DNA from 2 places in the Proteus sp. fly-1089 genome. Region 2 is predicted to be linked to the other one. Evidence: predicted binding sites of a transcription regulator. Region 2 holds the regulator's gene; the other holds the start of a gene.
The links. Region 2 encodes PhoB, which activates phosphate uptake and scavenging genes when phosphate is short. Its sites were predicted from a motif close to CTGTCATAAAACTGNCNNAT; they were not measured.

Region 1 (7,696 bases), on a different contig from region 2:
AATATATTTATGGAAAGAAGCGATTACGTGAAATTGACAGACGTGTTCGCTTTTTATCAAAACGTCTTGATGAGCTAAAAATTGTTGATCCCGATCCTCGCCAAGAAGGAAAAGTTTATTTTGGTGCTTGGGTCACGCTTGAAGATGATGACGAAAATGTCAAAACTTTCAGACTTGTGGGGCCTGATGAGTTTGATCCAGCAAAACAGTGGATTTCTATAGATTCTCCTGTTGCCCGAGCACTCATTGGTAAACAAGTTGATGATGAAATTAGTGTGCAAACACCAGGTGGTGAAGTTAATTACTGCGTATTATCTATCAAATATCATTCGGAATAAGACAAATAAATAGATTTATTACCTTTACTATCACCAAAGAACAAGTTTTATCTGTAAATTATTAACATTTATTCTTTGGTTTTGGTTTAATATTCTTAACGATGATAGAATTCGCTAACAAAAAGCATTTGCACTTCGGGAGCTTAAAAAATGCAAGAAAGTTATAAAGTGCTAATCGTGGATGATGATTTACGTCTACGTTCACTACTAGAGCGCTATTTGACAGAGCAGGGTTTTCAAATCCGTACTGCTGCAAACGCTGATCAAATGGATCGTCTGCTCACTCGCGAATCTATCCACCTTATCGTACTCGACTTAATGCTTCCAGGCGAAGATGGCTTATCCATTTGCCGTCGCTTAAGAAGCCAAAACAACCCTATTCCTATTATTATGGTTACAGCAAAAGGGGAAGAGGTTGATAGAATTGTTGGGCTTGAAATTGGTGCTGATGATTACATCTCAAAACCATTTAATCCAAGAGAATTACTGGCTCGCATTCGCGCAGTACTTCGCCGTCAAGCGAACGAATTACCGGGTGCTCCTTCACAAGATAATGCCATTATTTCTTTTGGTAAATTCAAGCTAAACCTTGGTACACGCGAAATGTTCCACGAAGAAGAGCATATGCCTCTGACTAGTGGTGAATTTGCTGTATTGAAAGTACTGGTATCTCACCCTCGTGAGCCACTTTCTCGTGACAAACTAATGAGCCTTGCTCGTGGCCGCGAATACAGTGCTATGGAACGTTCAATTGACGTTCAAATTTCTCGTTTACGCCGAATGATTGAAGAGGACCCAACACATCCTCGCTATATTCAAACAGTTTGGGGGCTTGGTTACGTCTTTGTTCCTGATGGAACCAGTGCTCAATGAGAAGGCTGAGGCTTTCCCCCCACAATAAACTGACACGTTCGTTATTTCTGGTTATCTCGCTACTTTTTTTTAGTTTGATAGCCAGTTATATCGTTGTGCAGCACCTTATTGTTGGGCCAAGCCTTCAGCAATTTAATAAAGTTTTAGCGTATGAAATACGCACATTAATGCCAGAAGAACTTATTTTAGTTGATGGCACTCCACTCAAAATCTCCCCAGCTTTGCGCAATAAAATCTATAGCGAATTAGGCATCTCTTTTTTTGATAAAGAGGCCGCTCTCGAGGAAGGACTTTATTGGGCTAAAATCGATGACGATTTAAGTGAACAGATGTCTGAATATCTGGGTGGAGAAACTGAAATTTGGATTGAAAACACGCTGGAATACCCTGTTTTATGGGTCAATACACATATTTCCCCCTCTCTTTGGATACGCGTTCCACTTACTGAATTAGGGCAAAATTTCTTACTGCCGGTTTATCGGCAAGCAATTATTTTTATTATTATCGTTGTCGCTTTTTTCTGGCTCTATAACCGTTTTCAAAATCGCCCACTCAATGAAGTAGAATATGCAGCACGTCGTATCGGTAAAGGGGTTATTCCACCGCCTATCCCTGAATCTGGCTCCTCTGAAATGCGATCAATCATTCGCGCATTTAATCAGATGTCATCGGGCATTCGCTCATTAGATAATGATAGAACACTCGTTATGGCAGGTGTCAGTCATGACTTGCGTACACCACTTACTCGTATTCGCCTTGCTACTGAAATGATGAGCCCGGAAGATAGCTATCTTGCTGACTCTATCAATAAAGATATTGAAGATTGCGATGCCATTATTGGCCAGTTTCTAGACTATATGCGTACAGGTAAAGAGATGTCTTTAGAACTGTGCGATATGAATAATCTATTACAAGAAGTCATTTCGGCTGAATCTAACTCAGGCAAAATAAGTGAAGATCATCTTCATCCTGAATCCATTAATATTACGGCTAATCCTACCGCTGTAAAACGAGCACTTGCCAATATGATTGTAAATGCGACTCGCTATGGCCATGGCTGGATAAGTGTTTCAAGTGGAAAAAATGAAGAATATGCATGGTTTCAAGTCGAAGATGACGGCCCCGGTATTCCACAAGAAGACCGACAACGTCTTTTCCAACCTTTTGTTCAAGGTGAACAAGCACGTAGCTCAACAGGTGCTGGTTTAGGGTTATCCATTATTCGCCGTATTATGGATGCTCACGGCGGTTATGTTGAACTTGATGATAGCATTAAAGGCGGATTACTTATCCGTGCTAATTTCCCATTAAAAGAGCGTGATGATGAGGATGATTAATTTTTCTTTCTGATAAAGCCCTTTTTTATTCCGCTACTTCTGCTTTGTATTTTCTTCCCCCACTAAATATTTCATCATTTTTTTACTTTGTCATAAAACTGTCACAATTAAGACATTTAATTGTCATCTAACTGACCTATTGTCTGTGCGTACCGTAACCGAAGTTGATAGATGTCGAAAATTATTCTACCTATCCCACAGGAGGGATTATGAAACTGATGCGTACCACCCTGACTAGTGTCATTGCCGCTGCGTTTTCAATGACCGCTCTTTCTGCGCAGGCAACGACCTCGCTGACTGGTGCTGGCGCAACGTTCCCTGCCCCAGTTTATGCTAAATGGGCAGATTCCTATCAGAAAGAAACGGGTAACAAAATTAACTACCAAGGCATTGGCTCCTCTGGTGGTGTTAAACAGATTATTGCAAATACTGTTGATTTTGGCGCTTCTGATGCGCCATTAGCAGACGACAAATTACAAGCTGACGGTTTATTTCAATTCCCAACTGTGATTGGTGGTGTTGTTATGGCAGTCAATATTCCTGGTATCAAATCAGGTGAGCTGACCTTAGATGGCGACACTATCGGTAATATTTATTTAGGCAAGATCCAAAAATGGAACGATCCTGCCATCACCAAACTCAATCCAGGTGTAAAATTACCAGACCAGAATATCGCTGTTATTCGCCGTGCTGATGGTTCAGGAACCTCTTTCGTTTTCACTAGCTACTTATCAAAAGTAAGTAATGCATGGAAAGATGAAGTCGGCGCTGGCTCTACCGTTAAATGGCCAACAGGCTTAGGTGGTAAAGGAAATGATGGCATCGCTGCATTCGTTCAACGTGTACCAGGTTCAATCGGTTATGTTGAATATGCTTACGCGAAACAAAACAACCTTGCTTATACTAAATTAGTCACAGCTGATGGCGAAGCAATTGCACCAACAGCAGACAGCTTTAGTGCCGCAGCAAGAAAAATTGATTGGAGCAAAAGCTTTGCACAAGACCTGACTAACCAGAAAGGTGAAAACGCATGGCCGATTACTTCAACCACCTTTATCTTAGTGCATCAAAAACAACAAAATGCAGAAAAAGGTAAAGAAGTACTGAATTTCTTCAATTGGGCTTACGACAAAGGTAATCAAGAAGCGAAAAATCTAGATTACGCAGTATTGCCTGCAGAAGTTGTAGAACAAATTCGTGCTGCATGGAAAACAAGTATTAAAGACAGTAATGGTAAACCGATTTACTAATAAAACCGGCAACCATTAAGAGATAAGTTAACGTTCACCCCCTGCTATGCTAACAGGGGGTAATAAATTAAAAGAGGCTTTATGGCCGAGCACACAACGGTAATAAAGGCCCCTAGTAAACGAGGGGACGTTATTTTCAGCGCACTAGTCCGTCTAGCTGCGTTAATTACGCTTTTGCTTTTAACAGGTATCATTGTTTCGCTGATTTTTGCCTCATGGCCAAGTATTCAGCAGTTTGGTCTTTCATTCTTATGGACAAAAGAGTGGGATCCACCGGCACAAGAGTTTGGTGCATTAGTGCCTATTTACGGTACCATTGTAACGTCAATCATCGCACTGATTATTGCTGTTCCTGTCAGCTTTGGTATTGCCCTTTTCCTCACTGAGTTAGCGCCTAATTGGCTAAAACGTCCATTAGGTATTGCGATTGAGTTACTCGCGGCTATCCCAAGTATTGTTTATGGTATGTGGGGACTCTTTGTCTTTGCACCACTGTTTGCAACCTATTTCCAAGAACCTGTCGGTAATGTGCTTTCATCCATTCCTATTGTTGGTGAGCTTTTCTCAGGCCCAGCTTTTGGTATTGGTATCTTAGCTGCGGGGGTTATCCTCGCTATCATGATCATTCCTTATATCGCCTCTGTGATGCGTGATGTGTTTGAACAGACACCTGTCATGATGAAGGAATCAGCCTACGGCATTGGCTGTACGACATGGGAAGTAATTTGGAATATCGTTCTGCCTTATACCCGTAACGGTGTCATCGGTGGCGTTATGTTGGGATTAGGCCGTGCCTTAGGTGAAACCATGGCGGTGACCTTTATCATCGGTAATACCTACCAATTAGATTCTGCCTCGCTGTTTATGCCAGGTAACAGTATCACGTCGGCATTAGCCAATGAGTTTGCCGAAGCAGAGACGGGATTACATACTGCAGCATTAATGGAATTAGGACTTATTCTGTTTGTCATTACCTTTATCGTACTTGCGATTTCTAAGTTTATGACATTACGTTTATCTAAGAATGAAGGAGCGCGTTAATATGTCTAAAACATCCTCTTCTTCATTACAAGTTCAAACCGAGAGCGAACTACGAGTGCGCCATAAACGCCAACTTTGGCGTCGTCAAAAAAACCGTATCGCACTGTTTTTATCTGTCTCTACTATGGCATTTGGTCTTTTCTGGTTAACGTGGATTTTATTCTCAACAATCACAAAAGGCGTTGATGGTATGTCCCTTGCGCTTTTCACTGAAATGACACCGCCGCCAAATACTGATGGTGGTGGATTGGCGAATGCCATTGTCGGTAGTGGATTGCTCATCTTTTGGGCCACTGTAATTGGAACACCATTAGGTATTCTTGCAGGAATTTATCTTGCGGAATACGGCCGTCGCTCATGGCTTGCTGAAACCACTCGCTTTATTAACGATATTTTGCTGTCAGCACCTTCCATCGTTGTCGGACTCTTTGTCTACACCATTGTGGTCGCACAAATGCAGCACTTTTCAGGATGGGCAGGTATTATTGCACTTGCTTTACTGCAAATTCCTATCGTTATTCGTACCACTGAAAATATGTTGAAGTTAGTCCCTGATAGCTTACGCGAAGCTGCTTATGCATTAGGAACACCAAAGTGGAAGATGATCTCTAAAATCACCTTAAAAGCCTCAGTATCAGGCATTATTACAGGTGTGTTATTAGCGATTGCACGTATTGCAGGTGAAACTGCACCACTGTTATTTACTTCACTATCCAACCAATTCTGGAGCACAGACTTAAACGAACCGATAGCTAACTTACCTGTGACTATCTTTAAGTTCGCCATGAGTCCTTTTGCACAGTGGCAAGAACTTGCCTGGGCTGGCGTATTACTTATCACCCTCTGTGTTCTATTTATCAATATTATCGCGCGCGTGCTGTTTGCTAAACGCAAGCACGGCTAACGCAGAAAGTTAAGCAAGAGAGAACGTTGAATGATTATGGCTAATGATAACGCAGGAAATAAAATCCAAGTTCGTGACTTGAACTTCTATTACGGTAAATTTCATGCGCTGAAAAATATCTCTTTAGATATTGCCAAAAATAAGGTGACCGCCTTTATCGGACCTTCTGGCTGTGGTAAATCCACCTTACTGCGTACTTTTAATAAAATGTATGAGCTTTATGGCGAACAACGTGCAGAAGGCGAAATTCTGCTAGATGGCAACAACATCTTGACGGATAAGCAAGATATCGCATTATTACGAGCCAAGGTTGGTATGGTGTTCCAAAAGCCAACCCCATTCCCGATGTCAATTTATGACAATATCGCTTTTGGTGTACGCTTATTCGAAAAGTTATCTCGCGCTGATATGGACGAACGTGTTCAGTGGGCTTTGACAAAGGCTGCATTATGGAACGAAACCAAAGATAAATTACATCAGAGTGGATATAGTTTGTCAGGCGGTCAGCAACAGCGTTTATGTATTGCACGCGGTATCGCTATTCGCCCTGAAGTATTATTGCTTGATGAGCCTTGTTCAGCACTTGATCCAATCTCAACAGGTCGTATTGAAGAACTTATCAGCGAACTCAAATCAGAATATACCGTGGTTATCGTGACACATAACATGCAACAAGCAGCTCGTTGTTCTGATTACACTGCATTTATGTATTTAGGCGAGTTAATTGAATTTAGCGATACGGATACGTTATTTACGCGTCCTGCGAAAAAACAAACTGAAGATTACATCACTGGGCGTTATGGCTGATAACGAGGCAATAAATGGATAATTTAAATCACAATAAGCATATTTCTGGTCAATTTAATGCTGAGTTAGAGCATATCCGTACTGAGCTGATGGTTATGGGTGGGCTTGTTGAAGAGCAACTGAAAAAAGCCATTACAGCGATGCACAATCAAGACCAAGCACTGGCAAATGAAGTTATTCAAGGTGATCATAACGTCAATATGATGGAAGTCGCCATTGATGATGCGTGTATGCGAATTATTGCTAAACGCCAGCCAACAGCAAGTGACTTACGTTTAATTATGGCAATATCAAAAACGATCGCTGAGCTAGAACGTATTGGTGATGTTGCTGAAAAAATCTGTAAGACCGCACTTGAAAAGTTTTCACACCAGCATCAGCCATTATTAGTCAGTTTAGAATCTTTAGGTCAACATGCAATACAAATGCTTCATGATGTTCTTGATGCGTTTGCGCGCATGGATTTAGATGAAGCAGTACGCATCTATCGTGAAGACGCTAAGATTGATAACGAATACGAGGGTATCGTCCGTCAATTAATGACTTATATGATGGAAGATCCTCGCACTATTCCTAGTGTGTTAACCGCCTTATTTTGTGCGCGTTCTATTGAACGCATTGGCGACCGTTGTCAGAATATTTGTGAGTTTATTTTCTATTACGTAAAAGGCCATGATTTCCGTCATTTAGGTGGCGACCAAGTAGAAAAAATGCTAACAAAAAGTGATGATAGCAATACCACTAAATAAATTTCTCTCTTCTTTTCTTCTCTTACAAACAGCGATAATTATGTCGCTGTTTTTTTATTCCCTCATAAATTTAATGCCGTACTTGCTCAACGCTTTTTCTCATCTTATTCCTTAAAAGCATATCCATATCAATTTTTATTATTTTATGAACTTAGATCAACTTGATAGCGTGATATCCAACATAACGATGATAATTCTTTTCTTTGGGGTGAATAATGAAACTACGTGTTTTGGCAACGGTGTTAATTGCAGGTTCTGTCCTTTTCTCTGGTATTGCAAAAGCCGATAAATTAGATGATATAAAAAAAGCGGGTGTTGTACGTATCGCGATTTTTGACAGCAATCCTCCTTTTGGGTTTATTGATCCTCAAACCAAAAAACTTGCCGGTTATGATGC
Region 2 (7,696 bases):
TAAGCCATTGAGTTTTTTCTTCGAATTGGCATAACCGATAGCCTTGTTGTTCAACACGAGATTGGATCTCTTGTGCTAATTGTGTCTGTTGTTGCAAATATTGTGCTGTTTGTTGCTGTTTATTGATGACTTCTTTTTGTTGTTGAGTAAATTCATTTTGTTGATAAAGAATAGCTTGCTGTTGTTGATTAAACCGCTCCTTAGTATCAGATAACAGTTTGTATTCTTGCTGAGTTTTGGTTTCTAATTCGTTATAACTGGATTGTTTTTGTTTCAGTAAAGTATCTTCTGCCTCAAGCTTGGCATCTAATTTAGTCAACGCATCTTCTTTGCAGTCAGCATCAGGCAGTGCGTATGTTTGTGCTAAGATTTGCCATTGTTGTTTTAATGTCGCTATATCTTGAGTGAGTTGTTCACTATCTTCATTGAGTTTTTTGTTTTGAGCTTGATAGTTAGCGCATTGTGTTTTTTGTTCCACTAACTCTATTGTTAATGCATGAACTTGTTGTGTTAAAAGATCTAATCGTGTTTTTGTTTCGTCTGGTTTAATTTCTTTATATTTTTCAACATAAGGATGTTCTGTTGAACCACAAACAGGGCATGGGTTATCTTTAACTAGACGTTGTCTCTCTTCTTCATATTCCGCTAACTTTCGTATTAAAAGATAATTATTATTTAAATCTTTAAGATGTTGTTCTTTCTCTTTTAAAACAATGTCATTTTTGTGGATACTTTCAGTCAGCATAACTATTTTTTGCTGATTTTCTGACTGAGTTTTTTGGTGCTGAAGTTCTGTTTTTATCGCTCGCTGTAATTGAGCCTGTAATCCCATCAGTTTAGCTAGGGCATTTCTTTGTTGTGATATTTTCTGTAAACGAGGAGAAATATCTGTAATTGCATCAGTTTTATTTTGTTGCTCAAGTTGTGTTTGCAACTTCTTTAATTGCTGTTGCTGTAAATTAAGACTGTGTTGTTGTTGCTCTAGTGCTTTAGTTGCTTTTTCTAAGGCGAGTTTGAGAGTGTGTTCTTTTTCTTGCTCTGTTTTTTCACTCTTTTTGCTAATAAGATATTTTTCTGTGATTTCATCATATTGCTCAAAATAGCGTTGCCATAAAGGTAGATTTTCAGCAAGTTGAGCATAAGCCGTATGTTGACTTAAATAATCATTTAATTCACTGGCTTGTTTTTGTGATGTTGTTAATTGGTGTGCTGTTGATTGAATTTTTTCCAGATATTCTGATTGTGTTTTTTCGAGTGCATTTTTTTGCTGTGTTTTTGTTGAAATATCTTGTTGTAGCAAGGCTAATTGATTATCTAATGGCGTCACTTTTTCACGAATAACTTGTAATATCTGCTGTTTTTTCTCATTGTGTTGTTTAAATGTGTCACGTGCTTCAATTAAATGCTGATTAATTGGTTGGCTTTGTTGTTCAATAAGCTGTTTTTCTGCTTTTAATGCTGAGAGTTGTAATTCAATATAAGTTTGTTCTTTTAATAGGCGATTTTTTTCATCATAAATCGGGCGAATTTTTTCTGCCGGCTCGCTATTTTCAAGACGTTGAATATCAGGTTTTGCAGCAACTAATGCTTCTTGCGCTAAGTTAACCTCAGTTTGCGCTAGCGCTTTGTTTTTATTGAGTTCAATTTCTTTTTCTTGCCACTGTTTTGCTACTTGATATTCCTCTTGTTCTTTTTGTAATAGGCTCTCTTTGGCAAAAAGATCTGTTTGTTCCGTTAATAAAGCTTGGCGGGCATTTTCATCTAATAATGCCATCATTTCAGCCTGTTGCTTGAGTGTTTTTAATGTTTGTTCTTCTTCACGCCAATGTTTAAAGATTGATTGGGAAATATGACGATAAATATCTGTACCAGTGAGTTCTTCGAGTAACTCTGCGCGAGATTTGTCATCAGCATTAAGGAATGCTGCAAATTGTCCTTGTGAAAGCAACATTGATTTAGTAAATCGGTCAAAGTCCAGCCCTGTAATATTAATAATCATCTCTTTTACTTGGCTTATCTTACTCGCTAATATTTTGTCCTCACCCTCTGTGATATTTATTTTGACAAGTTCAGCTTGTGGTGCCTGAAGATTGCCATCTTCTTTATAATTAGCACGACGTTGTTCCCAAAATGCACGATAAGCGACACCTTTGACTTCAAATTCAACTTCCGCCAAACACTCCGCAGTATGACGTGTCATTAATTCATTTTGCGATTGTGTGACTTTGTCCAATCGTGGTGTTCGATGATAAAGCGCTAAACTAATAGCATCTAAAAGGGTTGTTTTTCCCGCACCTGTAGGGCCAGTAATCGCAAACAATCCGTTGCTAACAAAAGGCTCTTGGTTAAAGTTAATTTTCCATTCACCTTTTAAGGAGTTAATATTTTTAAAGCGCAGACTTAAGATTTTCATTTTGCTTCGTTATCCTCTTGTTCTGCCATCTCAACTGCTTGTTTAAACAATGTGGTTAACCGTGTTTTAGTTTCTTCTGAATCAAAATCATGTTGTTCTAAACGTCTTTCAAAAACATCATAGACCGTTAATTCTGTCAGTGTTTCTTTTTCATTTTGAATGAGCACTTGGCGTTGTTTTCTGGATCTTCTTAATAAAACCACATCAAAAAGTGGGTCGTTAGTTAGCTCCTGAATACGCGCTTGTATATCACTGAGATAATCTTGTGTAGAAACTTCAATATCCAACCAGATAGTTGTATCTGGTTCAGCATATTGTTTTTTTAAATTATCAAGCTGTGTGGCTATTTCTTTTAATGAGCCAGTAATTGTGCGCAATAGCTGAAATTCGGGGATAGGGAGTAGCGTAAGCTCAGTTAATTTATCTTGCTCAAAATCGATAAGGCAGACACTTTTTTGTTGCCCACTCTCATCAAAACTTAAAGGAATTGGAGAACCACTGTAACGAATATGCCCTGATTTATTCACCACTTGAGGGCGATGAATGTGGCCAAGAGCAATATAATCAAATTCAGGAAACAGGGTTGCAGAGAAGGCTTCTAAAGTACCGATATATATTTCACGTACAGAATCGGTCACACTTGCACCAATCGTTGTCAGGTGGCCTGTCGCAATAATAGGGATCTTGGTGTTTAATTGTTCACGTAAATCGAGAGCTGCTTGATATTGAACTTGATAATAATCAGCAATTGCTTCTTTTAGCGCGTTTTGTTTTTCAGCACCGGATTGCCCACTTCGGCTAGTTATCATATCTCTAGGGCGTAGATAGGGGATCGCACACAGTAAGGCTCCTGGCGTGTTATCTTTTTTACGAAGAATTAGCGGTACTTGTGGCGTTTCGGTATGAACATTGGCAATAACAGTGGTATTTAAACACGCCAATAGTGATTTAGATTCATTGAGTGTTGCGACAGAATCGTGATTTCCACCTAAAATTATCAATTGGCATTGTGTGTCTCTCATTGCAACAACAAAGCGGTTATACAGTTCTCTGGCATAGCTTGGGGGCGAGCCAGTATCAAATATATCACCAGCAACAATTAAGGCATCGACTTGATAAACTTTGATTTGTACTAACAACCAATCAAGAAATTGTTGGTGTTCTTGTGCGCGGGTTTTAGTAAAAAAATATTGCCCTAAATGCCAGTCTGATGTGTGAATAATCCGCATTGCTATCCCTCTTTTTTATTTGCTGAGAGTATAGCGCACCTTGCTTTTTTAGTGAAAACTCAGCAGTAAGCCTTTTTTTGAGTGATTTTTCACCGAAAAATGATTTATTTACCTTAACAACACCATGGTATTTCAGTAATGTTAAGGTTAGTCATAAATCTGTCATAAAAGTGCATCATAATCATTTTGACCCTCTATATACATTACACAGGATAGAGTATGGCAAGGCGTATTCTTGTTGTTGAAGATGAAACCGCAATTCGAGAGATGATCTGTTTTGTTTTAGAACAAAATGGTTTTCAGCCCATTGAAGCAGAAGATTATGATTCTGCATTGAGTTTTCTTATCGATCCTTACCCTGATCTGGTTTTATTAGATTGGATGATCCCCGGAGGCTCCGGTTTACAGGTAATAAAACAGATGAAGCGAGAAAGTAATACTCGTGACATTCCTATTATTATGTTAACGGCAAAAGGGGAAGAAGAAGATAAAGTCCAAGGCTTAGAAACGGGTGCTGATGATTATGTTATCAAGCCATTTTCACCTAAAGAGCTTGTCGCCCGAGTGAAGGCAATTTTACGGCGTTTATCACCGATGTCAGCGGAAGATATCATTGAATTCAATGGATTATCGCTTGATCCTGTTTCTCATCGAGTAACTAGTCAAGATAAACCGATTGATATGGGGCCCACTGAATTTAAACTCCTGCACTTTTTTATGACGCATCCTGAACGCGTGTATAGCAGAGAACAACTGCTAAACTATGTTTGGGGAACGAATGTTTATGTCGAAGACCGTACCGTGGATGTGCATATTCGTCGTTTACGTAAAGCCATTGAAGAAGATGGTCATGACCGAATGATACAAACAGTACGAGGAACGGGATATCGCTTCTCTGCCCGTTTCTAAGTCAATATGGGAGTAATCGTCAGGTGTTAGAACGACTATCATGGAAAGCCCTCGTTTGGGGGCTATGTCTATTTTGCTTACCTGCCTTTGTATTATCACTTTTTATTGGCCATCTTCCTTGGCTGCTGGTGGCATCACTTTTTAGTGCTTTGGTTTGGCATGCTTATAATTTGATGAAATTGTCTAAATGGTTATGGCTCGATCGCTCAGTCTTACCACCAGAAGGCAGAGGAGGATGGGAGCCTATTTTTTATGGCATTCGACAAACACAGCAACGTAATCGTAAACGACGTCGAGAATTAGGAGACTTAATTAAGCGCTTTAGAAGCGGAGCTGAAAGCTTACCTGATGCAGTTGTAATGATGACTAATGAAGGTAATATTTTTTGGTGTAACAGCTTAGCTCAACATCTATTAGGTTTTCGGTGGCCAGAAGACAACGGGCAAAATATTTTTAATTTATTACGTTACCCAGATTTCTTGCACTATTTTACCGCAGGCGATTTTAGTCACCCTTTAACGATTTCTCTTAATAATGGTTCTATTGTGGAGTTTCGTGTGATGCCATACAGCGAAGATCAACGCCTAATGGTGGCACGAGATGTGACAGAAAAAAATAAACTAGAAAATGCACGACGTGATTTTTTTGCCAACGTGAGTCACGAATTAAGAACGCCTTTAACCGTTATTCAAGGCTATCTTGAAATAATGGAAGAAAATAATGCAGAAAAATCCACAGAACATAAAGCGATAATGACAATGCAGGAACAAGCTAAACGGATGGATACGTTAGTAAAGCAGCTCTTACAACTTTCCCGTATTGAATCAGCTCCTCATATCGATTTAAATAAAATTGTTGATATACCCGCCATTTTAACTTTATTACAACAAGAGGCGAACTCACTAAGCCAAGGACAGCATCATATTACCTTTGATATTGATGAACAGTGGGCTGTACGTGGTAATGAAGAACAGTTACGCAGTGCTGTGTCTAACTTAGTTTATAACGCGATTAATCACACAGAAGATGGGACAACAATAAAAGTCAGCTGGAAGAAAATTCCTCAAGGTATGTTATTTAGTGTCTCCGACAACGGTTCAGGGATCAGTGCTGAACACTTAACACGTTTAACAGAACGTTTTTATCGTGTTGATAAAGCACGCTCTCGCCATTCTGGTGGGACAGGGTTAGGGTTGGCAATTGTGAAAAAATCATTGCTTCATCATCATTCACAATTGAATATTGAAAGTAAAGTTGGGAGTGGAAGTACGTTTTCTTTTATTCTGCCTCAAACCTTACTATCAGCTAAAAAAGTACACTAATCATCTTTTCTATTTAAAGCCTTTATCACCTAATGTTTAATTAGTGATAAAGGTTTTTTGTCTTTTTATCACTCTTTTCGATGTCAATAAAAACTAATATCGTAGCGTTAAATTTTAATATTATTAATTAATAAGAACTTTAAGTATTGCTAATAAACAATATTGTTGGTGATAAAATGCACAAATCATATCGTGTATATTCGGTGATATATGATAGTTATAACTAGCACTGAAAAATAGTTTAGATGATTATTCTGGTTTTTAGATTGGCTATTGCCTTTTTTCATTATAAAAGTTTTACTTGTGCCCAGTTATCGGCAATTTTTTCTATTTGATACTTAATTGCTCTGCATGAAATGATTATATGTGGATATTATCCTGAATAATAATGACATGAGCGCAAATAGACATTGTTGATTTTATGTTACGTCATCTCGGCGTTATTTAACCATTATTGTAACTACATATTAACAAAACTTATGGCACATAGATTAACTTCCAGAGATATTCTGGCATTAGGGTTTATGACCTTTGCCCTTTTTGTCGGTGCTGGCAATATTATTTTTCCTCCTATGGTGGGTTTGCAATCCGGTGAATTTGTTTGGACAGCCGCAATCGGCTTTCTTATTACTGGTGTCGGTTTACCTGTATTAACCATCGTTGCATTAGCTAAAGTTGGTGGTGGCATTGAAGCATTAAGTACACCTATTGGTAAATCAATGGGACTGTTATTAGCAATTGTTGCTTATCTTGCTGTTGGCCCTCTTTTCGCAACACCGCGTACTGCAACCGTTTCTTTTAAAGTGGGTATTGCTCCTTTAGTGGGTGATACTGAAATGTCATTACTGATTTATAGTATTGTCTATTTTTTAATTGTTATTGGTATTTCGCTTTATCCGGGAAAATTACTAGATAGCGTTGGTCATATTTTGGCACCGATTAAAATTTTGGCATTGGCTGCATTGGGTATTGCTGCGATATTTTGGCCTGCTGGTGGTGCTATTCCTGCTACTGAAGCTTATCGAGATATGGCGTTAACTCAGGGCTTTATTAACGGTTACCTCACCATGGATACATTGGGAGCTATGGTTTTTGGTATCGTGATTGTTAATGCGGCTCGCTCTCGAGGTATTGATAATTCATCCTTGTTGACGCGTTACACGATGTGGGCGGGAATTATTGCAGGTATATTATTAACTGCGATTTATTTGAGTTTATTTAAATTAGGCTCTAGCAGTGGCAGCATTATTCCGGGCGCCCAAGATGGTGCAGATATTTTACATGCCTATGTTCAATATACGTTCGGTAACTTTGGTAGCTTCTTCTTAGCTGTCTTGATCTTCTTAGCCTGCATGGTGACAGCTGTTGGTTTAACGTGTGCATGTGCAGAGTTCTTTAGTCGTTATTTGCCTATCTCTTATCGTACATTGGTACTGATTTTAGCGATATTTTCAGCTGTTGTTTCAAATTTAGGATTAAGCAAACTGATCGCGTTTTCTATTCCTGTGCTGATTATGATTTATCCACCTTGTATTGTGATTATTTTAATGAGTTTCACATTACGATTGTGGAATAACCCAAGCCGTATTATCGCACCAGCAATGGCGGTTAGTTTATTTTTTGGTATTTTTGATGCCATAAAAGCCTCTGATTATTTGAAGCATTTATTACCAGAATGGGCGACAAAACTGCCGTTAAGTGAGCAAGGTTTAGCATGGTTGATCCCAGTATTAGTGACAATTGTTGTATGTGGTATTTACGATAAAGTGGCGGGCTCACAGAATAAAAAAGTGATCCATACTGAAGCCATCCATAAGCAATAA

Region 1: the regulator PhoB is predicted to act here: its motif matches at 2,636-2,655, upstream of pstS (phosphate ABC transporter substrate-binding protein PstS).

Annotation. Positions count from the first base shown of each region.
Region 1 is NZ_JBEETS010000007.1:143,904-151,599, reverse strand. It holds gene greB (transcription elongation factor GreB) at 1-338, shown strand, start outside; gene ompR (osmolarity response regulator transcription factor OmpR) at 489-1,211, shown strand; gene envZ (two-component system sensor histidine kinase EnvZ) at 1,208-2,548, shown strand; gene pstS (phosphate ABC transporter substrate-binding protein PstS) at 2,758-3,798, shown strand; gene pstC (phosphate ABC transporter permease PstC) at 3,880-4,839, shown strand; gene pstA (phosphate ABC transporter permease PstA) at 4,841-5,743, shown strand; gene pstB (phosphate ABC transporter ATP-binding protein PstB) at 5,774-6,550, shown strand; gene phoU (phosphate signaling complex protein PhoU) at 6,565-7,299, shown strand; gene ABN080_RS14975 (ABC transporter substrate-binding protein) at 7,515-7,696, shown strand, end outside.
Region 2 is NZ_JBEETS010000002.1:321,646-329,341, reverse strand. It holds gene ABN080_RS08015 (AAA family ATPase) at 1-2,413, opposite strand, end outside; gene sbcD (exonuclease subunit SbcD) at 2,410-3,642, opposite strand; gene phoB (phosphate regulon transcriptional regulator PhoB) at 3,862-4,551, shown strand; gene phoR (phosphate regulon sensor histidine kinase PhoR) at 4,575-5,873, shown strand; gene brnQ (branched-chain amino acid transport system II carrier protein) at 6,353-7,696, shown strand.